DNA from 4 places in the Cytobacillus sp. FSL R5-0569 genome. Region 4 is predicted to be linked to each of the others. Evidence: riboswitches for the same ligand, from Rfam matches in the RefSeq annotation. Region 4 holds a riboswitch; each other region holds the start of a gene.

Region 1 (2,194 bases), 400 kb from region 4:
AACCGCACAAGCCATTGCTAAAGAAGTAGGTATATCAAAAGTCATTGCAGAAGTCTTACCAGAAACGAAAGCAGAAGAAGTAAGAAAGCTACAAAGTCAAGGGAAAAAGGTAGCGATGGTAGGAGATGGTATTAACGATGCCCCAGCATTAGCAACTGCCGATATCGGCATGGCTATCGGTACAGGTACAGATATTGCCATGGAAGCAGGAGACATTACACTTATGCGTGGTGATCTAAATAGTATTGCTGATGCAATCATGATGAGTAAAAAAACCATTCGTAATATTAAACAGAATCTTTTTTGGGCGTTTGGCTATAATACAATCGGTATTCCTATTGCAGCTGCAGGTTTCTTAGCACCATGGTTAGCAGGTGCTGCGATGGCGTTTAGCTCTGTGTCCGTTGTATTAAATGCACTTCGTTTGCAACGTGTAAGATAAAAATAACAAGTTCCGTATGAATTTCTATAAAACATTCTATACAATAAACTGAATGAGAAAAACAAGCTAATTTAAATAGTTAGTTTGTTTTTCTATTTTTATAGAAGACATGAAGAAGATTGGTAAAAAAATTTTGTCCTTTAAGATAAATTATTTTCTTTTAATATGGAATATACCTTTAATTAATTTTTGCCCCACAACTTTAACACCATTGATTTATTTCAACAATTCTATGATTTTTTAATTTATTTACCAAAAAACTATTACTTTTCTGGTTTAAGCATACTCGTTTGAAGGTAAAAAAGTAGAGTTGGTCAGCTTGAACAATTTTTAATGGATTTCAAGACTTTTTTACACAAATAAGAAATGCTATTATTTATTATGGTCTTAAATTTACCGCTAAAAGAACGAAATGTATATTTTAGATTTAGATAAAAGAAATAAATTGTATTCTATGAAATGATGTGATATGATTACTCATACAATCTCAGATACAATATATAGTTATTTTTTTACTTCTTAACAACTACATATAGTAATTGGTTGAAGGAGTCCAAATGGACTTAAAATGGGAATCCGGATAAGCCGGAGCTGTACCCGCAACTGTAAGTGTGACGAAAAGAGGAAACCACTGTTCTTTTGAAAGAATGGGAAGGCTCTTAGTAGATTGATACACAAGCCAGGATACCTGCCTTCTTAATCAAAAGTTTCAATTCTTCGGGGCTTGAGAAGATGAAACGACAGTTGATGAAAAGAGTGTATTGTACACTTGTATTTATACTGTCGTTTGATCCGCTCAAGGTGTAACTGGGGCGGTTTTTTTTATGCCTAAATTTGATAGAAATAGTTTGAAGGAGGAAGGAATTTGAAAACAATGATTGATACGACAGTCAATTTTGAACAATTATATCAACAATTCAACAACTTACCAATTAGTGCGTTAGAAAAGCGTGCAGATCAATTAAATCACTTAGAGTTAGATAGTTTCTACGATCAGTTAATACTAGAATGTCTTTCTTACATAAATGTTAATGAACCTGATTGGACATATGTGGCTGCCCATTTATATTTAAAGAAGATTTATCAACAAGCAGCTGAGAACCGAGGGTACAGTGGTCAGGCTTATGGTGATTTTCATTCTTTAATTCAACAATTAAGTGATATTGATATTTATAGTCCTATTTTATTATCTAGTTATACAAAAGAAGAAATTGATGAATTAGGCAAAGAAATTGTCCCTGAAAGAGATCAGCTCTTTACTTATCTCGGGATCAAAATGCTTACGGATCGTTATGTAGCAAAAGATCGCCAAAAGAGGATTTTTGAATTGCCTCAAGAACGCTGGATGGTTATTGCAATGATTCTTATGCATCAAGAAGAAAAAAATCGGCTGCAATTAGTAAAAGAAGCTTACTGGGCAATGAGTAACTTATTTATGACCGTAGCTACACCAACTTTATCTAATGCAGGTAAGAATTGGGGACAACTATCTAGCTGCTTTATCGAAACAGTTGATGATAGTCTAGATTCAATTTATGACAGTAATACAGACATTGCTGCACTATCTAAAAATGGTGGTGGAATCGGCGTTTATTTAGGTAAGATTCGTAGTAGAGGTAGTATGATTAAAGGGTTCAAAGGCGCTTCATCTGGGGTGCTTCCATGGATGAAACAACTAAATAATACAGCTGTAAGTGTCGATCAACTTGGACAAAGACAAGGGGCAATTAGCGTTTATTTAGACGTTTGGCA
Region 2 (2,194 bases), 2.0 Mb from region 4:
GACTTAAAAGGGTTTCTACCGCATTTTCCGTATAATACCCGTATGTAGTGATAATCACATCAGGATTTTTTTCGATGACAGCTTCCTCGTCAATTTGTGGCCAACCTTCTTCTTCAATTACATTTTCCGCTTGGATCAAATTGAGCATATCATCAATAAATGTTTTTTGACCGGCAGTATATAAAGAAGGAGCTGCAGAGATTTCTACAAAGACAGATTTTTTCTCTTCAACAGACTTTGCTTTTTCTTCAATTTCTGCCAAACGGGTTTTCATTTCCTCAACTGTTTGATTTGCTTCTTCTGTTGCTCCTGTTGCTTTACCAATCATTTCTATGGAATCATATACTTCTTCAAAATTCTGTGCATCATTGACAATAAGAACAGTAATACCAGCATCTCTTAATTGATCTAAGCCTTCAGTACTATTATGCGCTCCTGAATTATGTGCTAATACAACATCTGGATTTAAAGCAATAATTGCTTCTACATTAAATTCTTGTCCACCGATTTTTTCAATATCAGCTACTTCTTCTGGATAATTATCAAAATCAGATACACCGACTACCTTCTCACCTAACCCTAATTCGAAAGCGATTTCAGTATTACTCGGGATTAATGAAACAATCGCTTCTGGTTCCTCTTCAATCACCACTTCTTGATCCGCAGCATCCGTTAATGTTACAGGAAAAGCGCTAGTTTCAGTACTCTCTTCAACCTTCTCTTCTCCATCTTTTTTCGGTTCAGCTGTGTCATTCCCACATCCAGCAAGAATACCTGCTGATAGTAGAATCGAGACTAAAAATAAATACCATTTCTTCATGATTGACCCTCCTTAAAATATAAAACATCCCCATTAGTAGGAGATGTTTGGAAGGAATAATCACGACAAAGAAGCCTTACCAAACACCCCCTATCCTCGTAGGTTACAGTGTTTATGGAAGATAGGCAGGTTTCCTGGCTTATGGTTTATAATCAAAGGCTCCTCCTATACAACATATATAGCAGTTTTCTTTGTTTATTAACCAGTTACAGTGGCGGGACCGCATTGGTTTTACACCAATTTCCCCTATTAAGTCAAAAATTGACACCTATTTCCTTAAATCTACAATTTTCTGTCGATTTTATTATACCTTATCATATTTTGTGGTGCATTATTATTTTTATGAATCAGTTACTTGCCATTCTTTCAGTTTTTTATCAAAAACCAATCTCGCGTCTGGAGTGGCTTCCTTCCTCATTGCTTCGAACTCATCATACATATCATCCATATTAGTGAAATCTCCAACTGTCCAGAGCGGTATATTAATTTTTGTACGTGTCTGCTCACTCTGTTCAAAAGAAATTACCAGGCCTTCCTTCATTAAATTTCTTAATGCCCTTAACGCGCCTTCTGGAACTTGCGGATATGTTTTTTTCTTTTTTAGGCCTAATAAAGATTTTTCTACTTTTAAATGCTCCATCTTCATAGCAGCAACGTCGCCAAGCATTTTGTAAAAGTCCTGCCAGTCTCGGTAATAGACCTTATTTAACCAACCGTCATCATGCGCTAAATAACAATAACGATTGCTTAAATGGTTATAGAAAGGTTTCTTTAAATGCTCCTTTACATGACTAAGATATAGGAGCTCAGCAATTGCTTGAGCAGGCAATTCATTTAACGATTCTTCCTCCTCGAAATCTATCCAGCAAAAATCACCATAACTATAAACATCTTCATTTATTAGTGCTGGCAGGTCTTCATGAGCCACCCAATCAAACATGGTATGTACATTCAGTTCCCCATTATCATACTGATGCTTCACTAATAGAAGATGCCCTGTCCTGTTCTGTAATGATTGCATAAACTCAGAAAATTCAATTCCATAAGAAATAACGGACTGGTCCTTTTCGTTTAATAAGATATAGATGAGATCTCGAACACTATGATTTTTCTTTCGCAATTTAGAAACCTCCGAACTGAAAATAGAAAGACGAAGAGCAAATTAAATTGTACCACCTTTGTTATTACCCTCATACCACACAACTATTTCGTTTTACTGCAATAATTTATACTAACTACATGTAAATCACAAACACACGATACAATGCGTCATTTCATCCATTTCATTTTAGCAAAGATAAGGAAATACGATTATTAAAAAAACATTACAAAATAACTATTTCAATTCCTGAGTTTTGTTCATACCCTAAAAAA
Region 3 (2,194 bases), 1.3 Mb from region 4:
CAGCTTGGCTGGCGGTCGCATGATGTGCTTCAACGGCATACACCGCAATCGTAACCATTAATAAATAAAACACTAATGTTAGAAAAAAGTTTACGGAAGAAACGGTGATAAAGTCCTTGGTCCATAATTTTTCTTTTGTTGAACTCATATTCTTTTCTTCCTCCTTACAAATTGCTTTTAATACTATCAAAAATACGAATACATTCTTCTTGTTCCTCAGGTGTGATTCCCTCTAATATTTCCATTTCGAACTGATCAATCGGAATGCGGATTTTTTTGTATATGCGTTCACCTTCGTTCGTTATTTTCATTTTCTTTTCACGTTTATCCATGCTTGGGATTTTTTCTACATATCCATATTCCTCAAGCTGATTTATGGTCCTCGTAACTGTTGGCTTTTCGACACCTTGATATGCAGCAATCTCTACTAAAGTTGTTGGACCAAAATGGTAGAGATAATAAAGGATTGTCCACTGTGCCCGTTGTAATTGATGTTTCGTTAATAAGCTGTTTAGTCTATTCTCAAAAGGGCGATAAAGCATCATAAAGTGATGAAAGAACCTTTGGCTAGCAATAATAATATTCACCTCATTTAAAATAGTTATCAATGGTAACTAATATACTATAACAAAAAGCCGTCTTGTCTGTCTATGGGCGATAGATTTTTTTCTGTAAAATGGTAAATGTTATGTTAAAATTGTATTTCTTTTAAGAGATGTTTGTAGGCGACATTTAAATTGTTATAATAACAAGTGTTAGTTAAAAGTGAAAAGTAGTACAATTAAGAAAATAATTGTCAATTTTCTAAAATATTGATATATTTAAATAGAACAATTGAATATTTTCAAAAATAGGTGTAAATAGAATGCTCGCTTGTCTATTTACTTAAAAGGGAAGTACGGTTGGATTCCGTCGCTGTCCCGCAACTGTATTTGCGAGTGATATGAAAGATACCACTGTTTCCTAAAAATGGAGATGGGAAGGTTTCGTATCATGTTGACCATAAGCCAGGAGACCTGCCTGTTTAGTGTAAACATCAATTCCTACGTGGATATAGGAGGTGTTAAGTACGGGTAATGAATACATGCCAAGGTCGCATGTTTATTTTAGTATTCGTTTGAACTTAACAACTTCTTTCTAGAAGTTGTTTTTTTAATGGATTGATATGGTAAAAAGGTGAGCAAGAACGGAGGAAAAAGCTTTGTTTGGAACCGTTCCTTATTATGTGAACATAATGAAATCAACGATCATGATGAACAGCTATTCTGCTGAGAGTTATAGTTTAAAAAGAGTATTAGATCAGTATAAAGAAGACATCCGAACACTCTCTGTAGAAGAAGAGAAGATCCAAATATATTTAAGGAATGCTGAAAGGGCTTACAGCATTGTCAGGCATGATGTAATTGGATGGGAGGAAAATGATTGTGAGCATGGAGGAGAAGTATATACCAGGGTTAGAGGGAATCATAGCTTCTGAGACCAGCATCTCATTTTTAGATACTGTTCATGGAGAGATTGTCATAAAAGGTTATGACTTAATTCAACTTTCAAAAACGAAAAGCTATTTAGATATTATCCATTTACTTCTAGAAGATCAATTACCAACAGACGAGGAAAAAAATTCATTAGCTAATACGTTAAAGTCCTATTATGAAATACCAACGGCCGTAATGGAGGTTTTTACTCATTTACCAAAAGGAACACATCCAATGGATGGGCTCCGCACTGGCATCTCAAGCTTGGCTGGATATGATTCGACCTTAGATGATAGGTCGAAGCAAGCAAATAAAGAAAGAGCTTATCGTCTACTTGGCGGAGTTCCGACAATTGTAGCTAACAGTTATCGTATATTACAAGGTCTGGAGAGAATTGAACCGGATAAATCCCTATCATATAGTGCCAACTTTTTCTATATGTTAACTGGTAGAGTACCTTCCGATTTAGAAGAAAGAGTATTTGACCAATCATTACTTTTATATAGTGAACATGAAATGCCAAACTCAACATTTGCAGCAAGAGTAATTGCTTCCACGCAATCCGATCTATTTGGAGCGTTAACGGGCGCAGTTGCAAGTTTAAAAGGTAGCTTGCATGGCGGTGCAAATGAAGCGGTTATGTACATGTTGAATGAAGCGGAAAGTGTCGCTGGCGTGGAAGGTCTCTTCTATAAAAAACTATTTAAAAAAGAAAAGAT
Region 4 (2,194 bases):
CAACATCGTAATCTCTCATATAACCGTATCCACCATGAATTTGAACGGCCTCATCTGTTACATGCCCAAGCATTTCAGAGCATCGCACTTTGTTTATGGCACATTCCATTGCGAATGCTTTTAAAGAGGTGATTCCTTCATCCGTTGGAGCTTGATCAATCATATCTGCTGTGCGATAAGCGGCACTTTCACTTGCATAAATAGATGTCACCATATCAGCTAATTTTTCTTGTATCAAAGTAAATTCAACCAGCGTTCTATTAAATTGTTGCCTCTCTTTCGCATAGTTTAGAGAAAAGTTGAAGGCTTGTTTAGCTGTGCCAATATTCGAGAAAGCTAGCTTCAATCTAGCAAGATTTAATATATTCATGGCAACTTGATGACCTTTTCCTTTTTCTCCTAGTATATTAGCGGATGGCACAACGACATCTTCCAGTATAAGTGTAGCTGTTGATGATCCATGAATACCCATCTTTTCTTCTTCTGCACCAATAGATACGCCTGCTATGTCTTTTTCAACACTAAAAGCAGTCATCCCGTCATTTGTTTGGCAAAATACAACAAACACATTTGCTATGTGAGCATTGGTAATCCATTGTTTTTCCCCATTTATTATCCAACTATCACTCTTGCTGTTGTAAATAGCTCTTGTTTTCGGTGAAAGTGCGTCCGATCCAGCTCCTGCTTCCGTTAAGGCATAAGCACCAATCCAATCCCCGGAGATGAGTTGTGGTAAATACTTTTGTTTTTGTGCTTCTGAACCAAAATAAACATACGGTAATGTGCCAACACCTACATGAATATTATACGAAACACTAAAAGCCCCACCGTATCCTATCTTTTCAGCTATAAGCCCGGATAATTTTTTACCAAGTGCAAACCCGCCATAATCCTCAGGTACATCAATAGCTAGTAGACCTAGTTCCCCTGATTTTTGAAACAGATTCTTAGCCACTTCATAGTTCTTTTTTTCTAATGAATCTATTTGGGGCAACACTTCATTCTTAATAAATAATTCTGCCGTTTGTGCAATGAGTTGTTCCTCTTCAAGAAAATCTTCAGGAGAAAAAATATCTCCCTTTTCTTCTAGCGTTTTTTTTAGCTTCGCCATCGTGCACTCCCTTTACATCTTTCTATCTCCTTTGATTGAGCGCTTGCTCAAATCAGTAGCAAGAAGCAAACCACCTTCAAACAAATAACAACTCCTGTTAAAAGAAGTTGTTAAGTAACGAGTGGACAAACAAATAAACATGTGTTGAGTAATATACATGTTCTTCTATCCGCACTTAACACCCCCTATCCGCGTAGGTAATGATGTTGGCTAAAACAGGCAGGTCTCCTGGCTTATGGTCGTGGCGGATTTGCTCCTTCCCCATTCAATAATGAATAAGTGGTTATGTACAATCCGCTCGCAAATACAGTTGCGGGACAGCACCGGAGTCTAACCGGTTTCCCTTTTAAGCTTGATGAACAAGCACCTGTTTAGTTAGCTATTTAGTTTTCACACTAACAATATATCAATTTTTCGGAAAATTTACAATTTATTTTTTAGAATATGTATTCTCAGCTTAAAATGATGAAAAAGTTAGGCTCTTTATCATTTTTCTTCCAACCACAATATAAGCTAGAGTCATTGATTAAATCCACTCCTATAACCCGAGTAGAAGAAAGCCTAATTCTTCATTTTGACTGATCGTTTGATGTAACATGAAAGGTTTATATAAATTTACCACCAAAAAGAGAAACACGCCTCCTAGAATGCAGAAGCGTGTTTTTCAAGTTTACTTAAATAAGTTAAGAAGTTTCTCGAAGAATCCTACTTTATCTTTTGTTTCTTTTACATCTTCTTTGTTATCTTTTGTTTTAATCTTATCTGTTTGGATGACAAATTGGACTAGTTCCAACTTTTCATTATTTTTATCTGATACAAAAGAAATTGGCTCATAATCAGATTTATCATATTGCGATATCATTTCATCAACTTCTTTTGTCACCTCATCAGGAATGTCTTTAGTTGCATCATGTAATTGTCCAGTTCCATTATGAAGCGAGCCAGCTCCTTTGGTTAGTTGCCGAGCTCCAGATAGAGAACCGCTAATTCCTTCATGGATGTCACTATATGATGTACTTAATTCAGAAACACCGCCTGTATAAGCAAGTAACCCTTGGTGGAATTGATTATAGTTAGATACCA

The links. Region 4 has a riboswitch for cobalamin ahead of MKX78_RS12275 (acyl-CoA dehydrogenase family protein). Riboswitches for the same ligand answer to the same signal wherever they lie in the genome.
Region 1: another riboswitch for cobalamin. It lies ahead of MKX78_RS14095 (ribonucleoside-diphosphate reductase subunit alpha); the one in region 4 lies ahead of MKX78_RS12275 (acyl-CoA dehydrogenase family protein).
Region 2: another riboswitch for cobalamin. It lies ahead of MKX78_RS02255 (ABC transporter substrate-binding protein); the one in region 4 lies ahead of MKX78_RS12275 (acyl-CoA dehydrogenase family protein).
Region 3: another riboswitch for cobalamin. It lies ahead of MKX78_RS05460 (hypothetical protein); the one in region 4 lies ahead of MKX78_RS12275 (acyl-CoA dehydrogenase family protein).

Annotation. Positions count from the first base shown of each region.
Region 1 covers NZ_JBBOWW010000001.1:2,785,398-2,787,591, reverse strand. The annotation lists gene MKX78_RS14100 (heavy metal translocating P-type ATPase) at 1-442, shown strand, start outside; cobalamin riboswitch at 975-1,152, shown strand; gene MKX78_RS14095 (ribonucleoside-diphosphate reductase subunit alpha) at 1,317-2,194, shown strand, end outside.
Region 2 covers NZ_JBBOWW010000001.1:423,665-425,858, reverse strand. The annotation lists gene MKX78_RS02255 (ABC transporter substrate-binding protein) at 1-820, opposite strand, end outside; cobalamin riboswitch at 928-1,107, opposite strand; gene MKX78_RS02250 (hypothetical protein) at 1,161-1,940, opposite strand.
Region 3 covers NZ_JBBOWW010000001.1:1,039,574-1,041,767, forward strand. The annotation lists gene MKX78_RS05450 (MFS transporter) at 1-148, opposite strand, end outside; gene MKX78_RS05455 (MarR family winged helix-turn-helix transcriptional regulator) at 165-608, opposite strand; cobalamin riboswitch at 836-1,038, shown strand; gene MKX78_RS05460 (hypothetical protein) at 1,202-1,477, shown strand; gene mmgD (citrate synthase) at 1,422-2,194, shown strand, end outside.
Region 4 covers NZ_JBBOWW010000001.1:2,388,326-2,390,519, forward strand. The annotation lists gene MKX78_RS12275 (acyl-CoA dehydrogenase family protein) at 1-1,111, opposite strand, end outside; cobalamin riboswitch at 1,313-1,497, opposite strand; gene MKX78_RS12280 (YhgE/Pip domain-containing protein) at 1,782-2,194, opposite strand, start outside.